DNA from 4 places in the Streptomyces sp. NPDC045778 genome. Region 1 is predicted to be linked to each of the others. Evidence: riboswitches for the same ligand, from Rfam matches in the RefSeq annotation. Region 1 holds a riboswitch; each other region holds the start of a gene.

Region 1 (3,723 bases):
CGCGTCGATCATGGCTTCGGCGCGGTCGCCGATGCCGCGCTTCGGCACGTTCAGAATGCGGCGCATGGGGACGCCGTCCTCCGGGTTGGCGAGAACCCGCAGGTAGGCGAGGACGTCGCGGACTTCCTTGCGCTCGTAGAAGCGGACGCCGCCGACGACCTTGTAGGGCAGGCCGACGCGGATGAAGATCTCTTCGAAGACACGCGACTGCGCGTTCGTCCGGTAGAAGATGGCGACGTCGCCGGACTTCGCGTCGCCCGCGTCGGTGAGCCGGTCGATCTCGTCGGCGACGAACTGCGCCTCGTCGTGCTCGGTGTCGGCGACGTAGCCGATGATGCCCGCGCCCGCGCCGGCGTTCGTCCACAGGTTCTTGGGGCGGCGGCTCTCGTTGCGCTCGATGACCGCGTTGGCGGCGCTGAGGATCGTCTGCGTGGAGCGGTAGTTCTGCTCCAGGAGGATCGTGGTGGCGTCCGGGTAGTCCTCCTCGAACTGGAGGATGTTGCGGATCGTGGCACCGCGGAAGGCGTAGATTGATTGGTCGGCGTCACCGACCACGCACAGCTCGCCGGGCTCCTCGCCTTCCTCGCCCTCCGCGAGAGAGGGGCCGACCAGCTCGCGTACCAGCGCGTACTGCGCGTGGTTCGTGTCCTGGTACTCGTCGACCATGACGTGGCGGAAGCGGCGGCGGTAGTGCTTGGCCACGTCCGGGAAGGCGCGCAGGAGGTGCACCGTCGTCATGATCAGGTCGTCGAAGTCGAGGGCGTTGGCCTCGCGGAGCCGCGACTGGTACATCGCGTACGCCTGGGCGAGGGTCTTCTCGAAGCCGTCGGCGGCCTGGGCGGCGAAGTCCTCCTCGTCGATCAGCTCGTTCTTCAGATTCGAGATCTTGGCGCTGAAGGACTTGGGCGGGAACTTCTTCGGGTCCAGGTCCAGGTCCCGGCAGACCAGGGCCATCAGGCGCTTGGAGTCCGCGGCGTCGTAGATCGAGAAGGAGGACGTGAAGCCCAGCTTCTTGTACTCGCGGCGCAGGATGCGCACGCACGCGCTGTGGAACGTCGACACCCACATCGCGCCCGCGCGCGGGCCGACGAGCTGCTCGACGCGCTCCTTCATCTCGCCCGCGGCCTTGTTCGTGAACGTGATCGCGAGGATCTGGCCGGGGTGCACCCCGCGCTCGGCGAGCAGATACGCGATGCGGTGCGTCAGCACGCGGGTCTTGCCGGAGCCCGCGCCCGCGACGATGAGCAGGGGGGAGCCGGCGTGCACCACGGCCGCGCGCTGGTTCTCGTTCAGCCCGTCGAGGAGGGCCGCCGGGTCGAGGGCCGGGCGCGGGGCACCGTCCCGGTAGTACCCGTCACGGGGCGCGGGCGCGTCGAACTTCCCGTCGAACAGGTCGTCCGGAATCGGCTCCGGAGCGCTGTCCTCGGGCGGCGGCGGGGGCTCCTCCTCAGCGCCCTGCGAGGGCTTGAGGTCCGCCAGGAAGCTGTCGTCAAAGAGGCTGCTCATCGCCTCCCGAGTCTAGGCGGCCCCACTGACAACCCGCCCCGGGTTCCGGCCACCGCCGCGGCCGCCCGGGCCCGCCCCACGGGGCGCCGCGGGGCGGCCACGCGGGGCCACGCCGCAGGTGAGGCGGGTCAGGGCGGTGCCGGGGAGGGTGCGGGGGCGCGGCGAGGGTGCATAAAGTCACGAAAATGTATCGGGCATATCGAACATCAATCTTCCCCCGCGCCACAGGAGTTGGCTAGCGTGCTCCGCGGGCCGCACGTCCCCCCAAACCGGCGAACCACGCCGGGCCGCGCGGCCTCCGCCGAGTCCCACGCGCGCCGATCCCGGCGCGCCCGGAGCCGGGGACCCACCATGATCTTGGGGTGAATCCGTCCCGCCGCACCGCGTACGGGCCGGTAGGGCAGCCCTTCCGAACCGCCCGAACCCGACAGCTAACCCGGTAGGCGGTCCACGGAAGGAGTCGCCTCCCTTGGCGTCGCACCGCAAGCCGCGCACCCGCTCACCCCTGGCGCGCACCGCCCCCGGCCTCGGCATCACCACGGCCGCGCTGACCTCCGTAGCGCTCCTGTCACAGAGCGCGAACGCGGCGCCGTCCGCCCCCTCACGGCCCACCGGGCCCGCCGAGCCGAGTCTCGAAGAGGTCCAGAAGAAGGTCGACGACCTGTACCACCAGGCGGGCGTGGCCACCCAGAAGTACAACTCGGCCAAGGAACGCACCGACAAGCAGCGCAAGCACGTCGACAAGCTCCTGGACGACGTCGCCGAGCGCACGGACGACCTGAACGAGGCCCGTCAGCGGCTCGGCTCGTTCGCGGCCGCCCAGTACCGCACGGGCGCCGTCTCCGAGACCGCCGCGATGATGCTCGCCGACGACCCGAAGGGCTTCTTCGACCAGAACCACCTCGCGGACCGGCTCACCAGCCGCCAGAAGAAGGCGGTCGACGACTACCGGACCCAGCAGGTCGCGGCCACCAAGCAGCGCGCGAAGGCCGCGAAGAGCCTGAAGACGCTCGGCGCCTCCCGTGACGAGCTGAAGACGAGCAAGCAGACCGTCCAGGCCAAGCTCGGCGAGGCCCGCACGCTCCTTTCGAAGCTGACCGCCGAGGACAAGGCGCGGCTCGCCGCCATCGAGAAGCGGAAGCAGGAGGCCGCCCGGCGCAAGGCCGCCGAGCTGGCCCGTGAGCAGGCCGAGGCGGAGCGCAAGCGGAAGGCGGAGGAGGCGCGGCGGGAGCGCGAGCGGGAGCGGGGCTCCGGCGAAGGCTCGGGGGCTGGGGCCGGGTCCGGGACGGGGGCGGGGTCGGGCGCCGACTCCGGCTCCGGCTCGGATTCCGGCTCGGGCCCGGGTTCCGGTTCCGGTTCCGGCTCCGGTTCCGGGAGCACGGGCGGCGGGTACGCCGCGAAGGCCGAGAAGGTGATCTCCTTCGCCGAGCAGCAGATCGGCAAGCCCTATGTGTGGGGCGCCACCGGCCCCGGCTCGTACGACTGCTCGGGGCTCACACAGGCCGCGTGGAGGACCGCCGGGATCTCGCTGCCCCGCACCACCTGGGACCAGGTGAAGGCCGGCACCAAGGTGTCCACCTCCAGCGCCAAACGCGGTGACCTGGTCTTCTTCTACGACGACATCAGCCACGTCGGGATCTACATAGGCAACGGCAAGATGATCCACGCCCCCAAGCCGGGCGCGAACGTACGCGTCGAGTCGATCTACTACATGCCGATCCACAGCGTGGTCCGGCCCGCCTGAGCCACGTCTCCGTAGGACGGCGACACGTTTTCGGCCCTCTACTTTTCGGCCCTCTACGGAGAAGATTCGCTCTTCTCCGTAGAGGGCCGAAAACGTGGGCGGCGGGCGGCTACGTCCACAGGACGGCGATGAAGATGTTCGCCGTCGTCAGCGCGCCGACCGCGCCGAACATCGCCTTGTCCACCTTCTCCTCGTCCCGCTTCAGGTACACCAGCCCGAGGATCACGACGAGGACCGCCATCTTGATGCCGATCTTGAGGTTGTTGACCTCGTTGTCGTCGGCCTGGTTCAGGCCGACCAGGACCACGCCAGTGATCAACATGGTGAGCGCGCCGTGCAGCATCGCGGGGCTGAAGCGGGCCGTGCCCTCACCCATCGCCTTCATCTGGGTCAGGAAGCCGCCCAGGAGCGAGGCGATGCCGATGATGTGCAGGCCGACGAAGAGATGGATGAGTACGTCCATGGGGCGGAGC
Region 2 (3,723 bases), on a different contig from region 1:
GCGGCCTCGCCGCTCGTGAGCCCGGCCTCGGCGCGCAGCGCCCGCAATTCCGCGCCGAGCTTGCGACGGCGCACCGCGGGACCGTACTGCATGGCTGTCTCCTTCTGGGTCCTTCCGGAGGCCGGGGGTCGGCGCCACCGGTAGGGGACGGTAGAGGAACTGCCAGTGTTGCGCCCAAATACGGTCTGCCGTCGCAGAGTTCACCGCTTCGAGCGACAGATATATGCACATCTCGGTGGATCGGCGGGCGCGGCCCTCGCGAGAGTGGCAATCTGGCGCGAAGCACCAGCTCCGGGACGATCCTCGAGTACTTCCGCCACGCGTCGGAAGTACGGTCCCGGTGGGAAAGGGACGGCGCCGTCATGGCAGACCACCAGGAAGCATCAGTCACCCTGCCGAGCGACCCTGTCTCGGTCTCCACCGCCCGCAGGTACGTCGGGGACATCCTGACCGAGTGGGGCCTTCCGGCCGACGCCGACGTGGCCGACACCGTGCGGCTCATCGTCTCCGAGCTGGCCACCAACGCGGTGCAGCACACCCTCGGCCTCTCGCCCACCTTCACCGTGGACGTCCGGCTCGACCGCGACGAGCGGCTGCGCATCGGCGTCACGGACAGCCACCCGCGTTTCCCCAAGCGGCTGCCCGCCGCCGTCCAGCAGGACAACGGCAGAGGCATGGTCATCGTCCGCTGGCTCGCCGCCGAGTGCGGCGGCAGACTCACGGTCTGCCCCACGGACGAGGGCGGCAAGACCGTGTGGATCACGCTGCCGTGGTCGGTGCCGGTGCAGAGCTGACGCTCCCGCCGCGCGGGGTCAGCGCCGCCGGTCCGTGCGGCCGACGAGGCGGGGCAGCACGCCCCACAGCCCCCCGCACACCAGGAACGTGCCCACGGCCGCCAAAATGCCGTCCGTGCGGCCCACGGCCACGTCGACGACGAGCAGGACGGACCCGGTGAGCGCGAGCACGAGGACCGCGAGCCCGGTGGCGGCGAGTCGCGAGGACACCTGCACGATCAGTGGTTTGGCGCCGCGCCCGAACAGGGTGCGGTGCACCGCGGCGGGCGCCGTGAACAGCGCGGCAGCGAGCACCGCGAGCAGCAGCGTGATGACGTACGTGGCGCGCTGCACGGAGTCGAGGGTGGGGAAGCGTGGCGTGAAGGCGAGGGTGAGCAGGAACGCGAAGAGGATCTGCACACCGGTCTGGGTGACCCGCAGTTCCTGGAGCAGTTCGGAGAAGTTGCGGTCGGCCCGCTCCAGCGGGGTCTCGTTGCGCGTGTGCCGGGAACCGGTCGGTCTGGTCGTGCCCGTGGCATGGGGGTGATGGTCGGCCATGGTCCACGAGTATCCGCATGGGGCCGCTCCACTCCCGTCCTGACGGCGGGGCCGGCCGGGTGACGTCGGCGGGGGCGCTGTCGCGGCCCGTCGTCCGGGCCGCCGTCGGGGGTGGTGCCGCCGTCCGGGCCCTGACCGGACGGCGGCGAAAGGTGCTGGTGGAGCCCTGTGCGGGCGACGGCGCGGGCCCTGAGAAAGGCCGCCGCCCGCGGGCCGGGTCAGCGGACCCGGCCGTACCAGACCTGGTTGGTCCAGATCTTTTCGAGCCGCACCACGGTGCCTCGCTTCGGGGCGTGCCAGATCTTGCCCTTACCGGCGTATATGCCGACGTGGTAGACGTTCCGGCCGGAGTGGAAGAACACCAGGTCCCCGCGGGTGCGGCTGGCGGAGGACACCTTGCGGGTCTTGTTGTACTGCTGCTGGGCGGTGCGGGGCAGCTTCTTGCCCACGCGCTTGTACGAGTAGAGCGTCAGTCCGGAGCAGTCGAACCGGTTCGGTCCGACCGCGCCGTAGCGGTACGGGGAGCCCTTCTTGGACGCCGCGACCTTGAGCGCCTTGGTCCCGTGCGAGGTGGCCGCTTGTGCTTCCCCCGTGAGTCCGGGGGCCACGAGGGTGCCGCCCACGGCGGCGAGGGTGAGAGCCGAAGCCGTACTGGCCCTCGTCAGCAGCGACGGAACACGATGCAGCGCAGTCATGCGCAACCCTTCGTCAGCCGCCTGTGAAGGATGACCTGTCGGGTTCGGGCAGGCGAAGATGCCCGGCCGCGCGATGCGACTTCACCCCAAGGGCCTTCCGGACTTGCCGGACGGCCCGCCTTGCTGGGTCCTCCACTCCTGCCGGTGCACAGATGTCGACCGGGCATCCGGGCGGCGGCAGGACTCGGCGTCCGCTCGGATCGCCCCGCCGCCTGTGGCGGGGGCTTGTCGTCGGAAGGGATCTTCACCCGAGAGAGGCGAAAAAGCCGAGCCGGATCAGCGGTATGTGAGGCTCCTCACGGCTGACCCGTTCCGGTGGACAACGGCCGAATAGGGTCTAGGTCACACTCGGAGATGATTGCCCCATCAGCGCCGGAACGCCCGAATCCGGCTGTGGTGTAAGGGAGTTGCGCGACTTCGGGGGTCCGCCGGGACGATCGCCGATTACGCAGAAGGGGCGATCATCTCTGGTCATCTCCGGGGCAACCCCGGACTCGGGCCGACATCCGCGCACACCGGCAACGGACGGATGGCGCGGGCGCGCTGGGTCCGGGGCGCGTTCCACGGTGTCAGATGCGACCGGCGCACCGGGCTGCCAGGCCGAAAACGGAATGAGGTCTGGCTGGAAGTGTGGCACGGGACACACGGTCATGGGGGGTGAATCGGACTGAATCATGACGGACCCTCATCGTGTCGCCGGCGCCGGGCCCTCGGTCAATGCCCCGTCGGTGGCGGCATCGTCACGCGCGCGGCGCGCCGCTCGCCGTCCAGGACGCGCAGCGCACGCGCGAGCGTCGGCGCGTGCACCTCGCTCTCCCCACGCTGATGCATGAGCGCCAGCGCGTCCCGCAGTTCGGTCGCCCGGGTGACCAGCGCCTGCGCGGCGCGCAGGCCGCCGTAGGTGTGCTCGGCGCGGGCCGGGTTGATCCGGCCGAGGAGGTCGAGGACCGCCAGATAGGCGTCGACGAGGTCGCCCTCGGCGCGGGTCAGCGCGGGCAGCGGCGGCAGTTCCGGAAGCACCCCCCGCCTCACTCCGCGTCCGGGCGCGCGGCCTTGCGGCTCGGGACGACCCGGTCCACCAGACCGTAGGCGAGGGCGGCTTCGGCGTCGAGCACCGTGTCCCGCTCGATGTCCGCCGAGACCTGCCCGGGCGTACGCCCGGTGTGCCGGACGAGCATCTCCTCCAGGAGCGCGCGGGTGCGCCGCAGTTCCTCCGCCCGGATGCTCAGGTCGGTCGGCTGGCCGCGCACCGGCTCGGGCAGCGCGGGCTGCTGGAGCAGCACCCGGGCGCCGGGCAGGATCGCCCGCTTGCCGGGTGTGCCCGCGGCGAGCAGCACCGCGGCGGCGGACGCGGCCTGCCCGAGGCAGACCGTCTCCACCTCGCAGGAGGCGTACGCCAGCGTGTCGTAGATCGCCGTGGTGGCGCTGAAGTCGCCGCCGGGGGAGTTGATGTACAGCGAGATGTCCCGGTCCGGCGCCGCGTGCTCCAGGTAGAGGACCTGAGCCATCACGTCGTTCGCCGCGACGTCGTCGATCGGCGTGCCGAGGAAGACGATCCGCTCCTCCAGGAGCCTGGAGTACGGATCCCAGGTGCGCGGGCCCGAGCTGGTGCGCTCGGTGAACTCCGGCAGGACGGAACGGGCGGACGGTCCGCGCATGGCACGCCTCCTGGCAGCACGAGGCCGCCGCCCTGCGCG
Region 3 (3,723 bases), on a different contig from region 1:
GGCTCATCATGCGGGGCCTGCGGACGTTGCCGGTGGGTTTCACACCCGCCCCTCGGGTCACCCGTGCTGATGGGTCGTCAAGCATGTGACTTTCATGTGATCTCGGCTGAACCGACTTGTGACCGGCGTTCGACTGCGGCTACGTTCACGACGGCCCGGCACCCGCGCGCCCGTGCGCACTCGTGCCGTGCCTGACCTGTCGTCCACGAAAGGCACCTGCATGCTCTCCGGCCAAGGCCGTCACCGTCGCCCCCGCCAGGTACCGGCGATCCTCGTCACGGCGGGCGTCACCGGATCAGCCATCGCCATCCCGCTGCTCGGCGCGTCGGGCGCGAGCGCCGCGGACGCCGAGACGTGGGACAAGGTCGCGGAGTGCGAGAGCGGTGGCGCGTGGAGCGCCAAGGGCAGCGGCTACTACGGCGGCCTCCAGCTCACCCAGGACACCTGGGAGCGGTACGGCGGCCTCTCCTACGCGCCGAGCGCCGACCAGGCGAGCCGCTCCCAGCAGATCCACGTCGCCGAGAACGTCCTCGCCGCGCGGGGCCCCGACGCCTGGCCGAACTGCGCCCCGGCCGCGGGCCTGGCGAAGGGCGGCGAGGCCGCCGACGTCGACCCGGGCCTGCCGTCGGCCCCGCCGCGCGCGCAGGACTCCGGCGAGTCCGCCGGCTCCCCTGAGTCCGGCAAGGACAAGGACGCGAAGGGCGAGCGCGAGGGAGCCGAGTCCGGCGACGCGGGCACCGCCGAGGACGCGGACGGCTCCGAGAAGGCCGAGAGGCCCGGCGGTTCCGCCGGATCGCGAGACAAGAGTCACGAAACGGACGGCGAGGACGCGGGCGCCGCCCAGGGCGAGAAGGGCGAGAAGGGCGCCGAGGACGCCGAAGGCGGATCGCGCCAGAGCGGCGGCAAGCACCGCAAGCCCGCCGATGAGCCCGGCAAGTCCGCTGCGGACGACAGTGCTTCGCCGGAGGGCTCCGGCGGCGCCACGCCGGGCTCGGACGCCCCGTCCGACGCCTCGTCCGACGAGCGGACCTCCGGCCGCCACCGCGGCGACCGCGCCGACGAGAACGCCTCGTCCGGCGACACCGGCCCCGGCCGTCACGCCTCGCGCGGCGACGCGCGTGAGGTACCCGGCGCCGAGCGCGGCGCGGGCACGTACACGGTCCGCTCCGGCGACAACCTCTCGGCGATCGCGGACAGCCACGACCTTGACGGCGGCTGGACGGATCTGTACGCGGGCAACAAGAAGACCGTCGGCTCCGACCCGGACCTCATCCTCCCCGGTCAGCGGCTCGAACTGAGCGCGGACGCGAAGCGCGAGGCCGTCGAGGACAAGGAGAAGTCGGGCGAAAAGTAGGGCAGTTGCCCGGCGGTTCGCGATGAATGTCCGGTTTAAAGGCGGTGAGAGGCAAGTGAGAGATGGGTCTCAGAAGCCCTGATCGTCTTTGAAATTCGGATGATTGCCTGTCTACGGTCATGACCGCTCGCCACAGCGGGCCCCGCCGGTCGGTACGCCGAATCCTGCCAACGGCCGGACGGGAACAGTCGTCGCTTCGAGCGCCGAAGGCAGGAGCGGGGGACCCAAGGTAAGTGCCGGGCCCGGACGTTGAGCGGTCGTGAGACCGCGGGACGCACGGACACGGCTAGGGGTGAAGTCGCGCGCTAGGACGTGCGGCCGGGCACTCACCCGCCCGAACCCGACAGCTCACCTCGCAGGCGTCGGTGAGGGGATCACTTCATGCTGCGTTCCGGCAAGGGCAAGCACCGCCGTCCGACCAAGCTCGACAAGGCCACTCGCGCCGCCACCGTCGTCGGTGTCACCGGTGCCGCTGTCGCCGCCCCGCTGATGGCGGCCGGCACGGCCAATGCCGCCACTCCCGCCGAGTGGGACCGCGTCGCCGCCTGCGAGTCCGGCGGCAACTGGTCCATCAACACCGGCAACGGCTACTACGGCGGCGTGCAGTTCTCCGCCTCCACCTGGGCCGCGTACGGCGGTACGAAGTACGCGCCGACCGCCGACAAGGCGTCCAAGGCCCAGCAGATCGAGATCGCCGAGAAGGTCCTCGCGGGCCAGGGCAAGGGTGCCTGGCCGAAGTGCGGCGTGGGCCTGTCCAGCTCCCCGTACACCGGCGGCGGCTCCTCCGGCGGCGGCCAGCAGCAGCCGCAGCAGCAGCCGCAGCAGCAGGCCAAGCCGAAGCCGCAGCAGCAGGCCCAGCCGCAGCAGCAGGCCGCTCCCAAGCCGCAGGCGCAGCCGCAGCACCAGCCGCAGCAGGCCGCCCCGCAGGTCGAGAAGAAGACCGTCCAGACCCCGACCGGCAAGGTCGTGAAGAAGGGCGACGGCGAGTACAAGGTCGAGACCGGCGACACCCTGTCCAAGATCGCCCAGGAGCACGACGTCAAGGGCGGCTGGCAGAAGCTGTACCAGCTCAACGACGACATCGTCTCCGACGCCGACTTCATCTACCCGGGCCAGCAGCTGCACCTCAGCTGACCCGCCCCGGCCCCGGCAGCGCCCGGAGCCACCCGCTTACCCGGCTACCGCCCCGGTGCGCGTCCCCCCGCCGCACCGGGGCGGTACCTTTTGGTCCGGTAGTTTGTTTCATGAGGGAACTATCCGCGCCAGGCTCCACCGGCCGTCCGGCCCGTCCATGTGAGGGGCGGTCGGCTGGCCGATGCCCCGGAGCCGGTTAGGCTCGTCTCGCAGGGGCCAGCGCGGCCCCAGTACCCCCGCGTACCCCGCGTCACATCCCAGAAGGAGATGCTCGTGCCGTCCATCGACGTCGTCGTAGCCCGGGAAATCCTGGACTCCCGAGGCAATCCCACGGTCGAGGTCGAGGTCGGCCTCGACGACGGCTCCACCGGCCGTGCCGCCGTCCCCTCCGGCGCCTCCACCGGCGCCTTCGAGGCCATCGAACTCCGCGACGGAGACGCCAACCGCTACGGCGGCAAGGGCGTGGAGAAGGCCGTCCTCGCCGTCATCGAGCAGATCGGCCCGGAGCTGGTCGGCTACGACGCCACCGAGCAGCGCCTGATCGACCAGGCCATGTTCGACCTGGACGCCACGGACAACAAGGGCTCCCTCGGCGCCAACGCCATCCTCGGCGTCTCGCTCGCCGTGGCCCACGCCGCGTCCGAGGCCTCCGACCTGCCGCTCTTCCGTTACCTCGGCGGTCCGAACGCGCACCTGCTGCCGGTGCCGATGATGAACATCCTGAACGGCGGGTCCCACGCGGACTCCAACGTCGACATCCAGGAGTTCATGATCGCCCCGATCGGCGCGGAGTCCTTCTCCGAGGCCCTGCGCTGGGGCGCCGAGGTCTACCACACGCTGAAGAAGGTCCTGAAGAACAAGGGCCTGTCCACCGGCCTCGGCGACGAGGGCGGCTTCGCGCCGAACCTGGAGTCGAACCGCGCGGCCCTCGACCTCATCGTCGAGGCCATCAAGCAGGCCGGTTACGTGCCCGGCGAGCAGATCGCGCTCGCGCTCGACGTCGCCGCGTCCGAGTTCTACAAGGACGGCGTCTACGAGTTCGAGGGCAAGTCCCGCTCGGCCGCCGAGATGACCGACTACTACGCCGAGCTGGTCTCCGCGTACCCGCTGGTCTCCATCGAGGACCCGCTGTACGAGGACGACTGGGACGGCTGGAAGATCATCACCGAGAAGCTGGGCGACAAGGTCCAGATCGTCGGCGACGACCTCTTCGTCACCAACCCGGAGCGCCTCCA
Region 4 (3,723 bases), on a different contig from region 1:
GCCACAACCCCTATCGGCCCTGACGTCAGGCGGCGGCCGCCGTGAGCGCCGCGAGCTGCGCCTCGGTCAGCTCCAGGTCGGCCACCGCGAGCAGCGCGGGCAGCTGCTCGACGGTGCGGGCCGAGGCGATCGGCGCCGCCACGGTCGGCTGTGCGGCGAGCCAGGCGAGGGCGACGGTGGCGACCTGCGCGTCGTGGGCCTTCGCCACCTCGTCGAGTGCGGTCAGGACGCGGCGGCCGCGCTCGGTGGCCAGGTACTGGCCCGCGCTCTCGGCGCGGGCGCTGTCGACCTCGGTGCCCGGGCGGTACTTGCCGGTCAGGAAGCCGGAGGCCAGCGCGTAGTACGGGACGGCGGCGAGCCCGGAGCGGGACGCGATCTCCTGGAGGGGGCCCTCGTAGGTGTCGCGCGAGACGAGGTTGTAGTGCGGCTGGAGCGCCACGTACCGCACGAGGCCCTCGCGGTCGGAGAAGTCGAGGGACTCCTGGAGGCGCTCGGCGGTGATGTTCGACGCGGCGATCGCGCGCACCTTGCCGGACCGCACCAGGTCGTCGAGGGCGGTGATGAACTCCTCGACGGGCACCGACGGGTCGTCGTAGTGCGTGTAGTACAGGTCGATGTAGTCCGTGCCGAGGCGGCGCAGCGACTCCTCGGCGCCGGCCTTGATGGTGCTCGCGGAGAGGCCCTTGTAGTCGGGCAGCGCGCCGACCTTGGTGGCGACCACGACGTCGGCGCGGTTGCCACGCGCGGCCATCCACTGCCCGAGGACGGTCTCGGACTCGCCGCCCTTGTTGCCGGGCACCCAGAAGGAGTAGGCGTCGGCGGTGTCTATGAAGTTTCCGCCCGCGGCGGCGTAGGCGTCGAGGACGGCGAAGGACTGGTCCTTATCGGCGGTCCAGCCGAAGACGTTGCCACCGAGGGCGAGCGGGAAGACTTCGAGGTCGGACGATCCCAGAGGGCGAAGAGTGGTCATACGGGGGCCAACGTCCTTGTGGAGTTGGGAATTCCGGCGGGAGGCGGCCGTTTTCGGCTGAAGGACGTGACCGGCGGCCCTGGCGTCGGGGGGTCGTCGCCAGGACCGCCGGAGTCGGAGGGGCCCACGCGGGCAGCGGCCGCGCGGTGCCAGGGGTCAGGGGTTCAGCGGTTCACGGGTTCAGGCCCTTGTCCCGCAGCCAGGCCAGCGGGTCGATGGTCGCGCCGCCGCTCGTCTTGACCTCCAGGTGGAGGTGCACCCCGGTGACGTTGCCCGTTCCGCCCATGCGGCCGATGACGTCGCCCGTGCTGACCTTCTGGCCCACGCTGACGCCGAGCGAGGACTGGTGGCAGTACCAGATCTGGGTGCCGTCCTCCAGCTCCAGGACCGTGCGGTAGCCGTACGCGCCCGCCCAGCCCGCCTCCTTGATGGTGCCGGAGTGGACGGCCTTGAGCGGGCTGCCGCTGGAGCCCGCGAAGTCGAGGCCGGTGTGGTGGCCGGAGGACCACATGGCGCCGGAGTCGCCGAAGTGGGAGGTCAGGACGTACGAGGAGGCAGGGAGGGTGAAGCTCTTGGCGAGCTTCGCGAGGCGCTCGGCCTCGCGCTTCTTGCGGGCCGCCTCCTCCTTCTTCCGCTTCTCCTCGGCGGCCTTGGCCTTCACCTGGGCCTCGGCCTTGTCCTGCTGGGCCGTGGCGGTCGCGGCGGCCTTCGCGACGGCCGCGTCCTCGGCCTGTCTGCGCTGCGCGTCGTCCGCCCGGTGGCGCTGGTTCTCGGCCTGCTGGAGGATGCGGGCCCGCAGGGCCTCGCCCGCGTCCGTGGTGCCCTGCTGGGCGTCGGCGTCGGTGACGCCCGCGGAGCTGAGCGGGGCGGCGGCCGCGGCGGTGGCCGGCTCCGCCGCGGCGTCGCCGTCGACCAGGGAGCCGACGCCGGGCAGCGAGTCCGCGACGGACGCCATGTCCGGCAGGGAGATGGAGACGGGCGGCTTGCCGCCCTGCGCGGTGGCGATGCCGCCCGCGCCGACGGCGGCGATGACGCCGACGCCGAGGACGGTGGAGCTGCGGGCGAGGCCGCCGCCGCCTTTCTTGTGGATGCGGTGCTTGCCGCGCACGGGGCGGACGGTCTCCGCCGTGGGGTTCCACTCCTCCCAGGAGGCCGGGGGCTCCTGGGTGGCGTAACCGGCGTAACCGGCATGCCCGGCATGCCCGGCGTGCCCGGCGGGTGCGGAGGAGGTGGCGTAGTCGGCGAACCCGGTGTGTCCCCCGGGTCCTTCGCCGCCGTCACCACCGACACCGCCCTCGGTGAGACTGCCGTTCGGTATGCAGAGCGCTTCTGGGGCAGGCCGGTTGGACGCCACGGGGGCGCACTCCTTTCCTTCCTTCTCGCCTACCGGGTTAGCTGACGGGTTCGGAGCAGGAAGGTCTCCTACGGCCGCTCCTCGCGGACGGCGGATACGGGTCCGCGTACACGAGAGGCGTCCGATTCACCCCAAGATGGTGGTTCCCCGGCTCCCTTGCGGGATTAGGCGCGTGCGCGCGGAGCCGCCGGGTGTGACGGCTGGGACGACCGCGCTGCGTTATCGAACGTTAATAGACAGCGGGTCGGTATTCCAAGCTGTTCGGGTTGATCGTTAACGCTTACGCCACGAACACAACGGGACATCAGGGTTGCGAATAGGGCGAGTTGAGCACGCGCCATGACCCAGCGCAGCCGAATCGATCTCCATCCGGAGGTGACGGGGCATCAGTTGCGCTGCGCTGGGGCCCGGATCAGTCACGGGGTGTGACGGGCCGTCGTACGGCGAGGAGCGCCATGTCGTCGTTGGCGCCGCCGCCGGTGTGGTCGACGACCTCGGCGACGAGGGTGGACAGGAGCGCGTCGGGGGCGTCCGCGCCCGAGAAGACGCGGCCGCCGAGCCGGATCGCGGGGTCGAAGAAGACGCCTCGCGCGTCCCGGGCCTCGCTGAGCCCGTCGGTGTAGAGCAGCAGCGTGGAGCCGGGCGGGAAGTCGGTCTCGTCCGCGCGGTCGGGCCAGGCGCCGAGGTCGCCCATGCCGAGCGGCAGGGCGGGTTCGGCGGGCGAGAGCACGCACAGGCGTCCGTCGGCGCGCAGCAGCAGCGGCTCGGGGTGGCCGCGGTTGACGAGCCGTACGGTCCCGCCGCCGCGCGGGATCTCCGCGAGGACGGCCGTGGTGAACCCTTCGAAGGCGTCCAGCCCGTCGCGCCGCGTGCCCTCGCGCGCGAGGGCACGCTCCAGGCGCTGCGCCACGGCCTCCAGGGTGGCCTCCTGCTCGGCGGCCTCGCGGAAGGCGCCGATGACGACGGCGACGGCGGCCACCGCGCCCATGCCCTTTCCGCGTACGTCGCCGACGACGAGCCGTACGCCGTGCGGGGTGTCCTGCACGGCGTACAGGTCGCCGCCGATGAAGGCGCCGGCCTGCGCGGCCTCGTAGCGGGCGGCGACGTCGAGGCCGCCGATGCGCGGGTCCGGCTGCGGCAGGACGGCCCGCTGCGCGGCCTCGGCGATGGAGCGGGCGGAGGCGAGGCGGGCGTCGCCGCGGCGCACGACGCGGTTGATGACGACGGCGAGGGCGCCGACGGTGAGCATGGTGACGAAGGAGGTGACGACCTCGACGTCCACGCCCGCGTGGTTGTCGATGCGCAGGGCGAGCACGGCCACGCAGGACACGGCGGCCGTCGCCACGGTGGTGGCGAGCGAGAAGAACGGGGCCGCGATGAGGGGCGCGGCGGCGAACAG

What was found. A riboswitch is a leader RNA that binds a small molecule or an ion and turns the genes downstream of it on or off. The one in region 1 is predicted to bind cyclic di-AMP.
Region 2: it holds a riboswitch for cyclic di-AMP, as region 1 does, so the genes downstream of both, AC07GB_RS20170 (C40 family peptidase) here and AC07GB_RS06960 (C40 family peptidase) in region 1, are expected to answer to the same signal.
Region 3: it holds a riboswitch for cyclic di-AMP, as region 1 does, so the genes downstream of both, AC07GB_RS23745 (transglycosylase family protein) here and AC07GB_RS06960 (C40 family peptidase) in region 1, are expected to answer to the same signal.
Region 4: it holds a riboswitch for cyclic di-AMP, as region 1 does, so the genes downstream of both, AC07GB_RS02770 (M23 family metallopeptidase) here and AC07GB_RS06960 (C40 family peptidase) in region 1, are expected to answer to the same signal.

Annotation. Positions count from the first base shown of each region.
Region 1 covers NZ_JBWKJZ010000004.1:199,637-203,359, forward strand. The annotation lists gene pcrA (DNA helicase PcrA) at 1-1,506, opposite strand, end outside; cyclic di-AMP (ydaO/yuaA leader) riboswitch at 1,812-1,967, shown strand; gene AC07GB_RS06960 (C40 family peptidase) at 1,976-3,250, shown strand; gene AC07GB_RS06965 (hypothetical protein) at 3,360-3,713, opposite strand.
Region 2 covers NZ_JBWKJZ010000014.1:196,152-199,874, forward strand. The annotation lists gene AC07GB_RS20155 (helix-turn-helix domain-containing protein) at 1-92, opposite strand, end outside; gene AC07GB_RS20160 (ATP-binding protein) at 363-794, shown strand; gene AC07GB_RS20165 (DUF6328 family protein) at 813-1,331, opposite strand; gene AC07GB_RS20170 (C40 family peptidase) at 1,550-2,026, opposite strand; cyclic di-AMP (ydaO/yuaA leader) riboswitch at 2,030-2,183, opposite strand; gene AC07GB_RS20175 (hypothetical protein) at 2,741-3,046, opposite strand; gene AC07GB_RS20180 (ATP-dependent Clp protease proteolytic subunit) at 3,055-3,684, opposite strand.
Region 3 covers NZ_JBWKJZ010000019.1:13,544-17,266, reverse strand. The annotation lists gene AC07GB_RS23755 (cytochrome P450 family protein) at 1-89, shown strand, start outside; gene AC07GB_RS23750 (LysM peptidoglycan-binding domain-containing protein) at 221-1,354, shown strand; cyclic di-AMP (ydaO/yuaA leader) riboswitch at 1,546-1,731, shown strand; gene AC07GB_RS23745 (transglycosylase family protein) at 1,736-2,488, shown strand; gene eno (phosphopyruvate hydratase) at 2,762-3,723, shown strand, end outside.
Region 4 covers NZ_JBWKJZ010000002.1:20,606-24,328, forward strand. The annotation lists gene AC07GB_RS02760 (PrsW family intramembrane metalloprotease) at 1-23, shown strand, start outside; gene AC07GB_RS02765 (aldo/keto reductase) at 26-970, opposite strand; gene AC07GB_RS02770 (M23 family metallopeptidase) at 1,143-2,324, opposite strand; cyclic di-AMP (ydaO/yuaA leader) riboswitch at 2,336-2,505, opposite strand; gene AC07GB_RS02775 (PP2C family protein-serine/threonine phosphatase) at 2,737-3,723, opposite strand, start outside.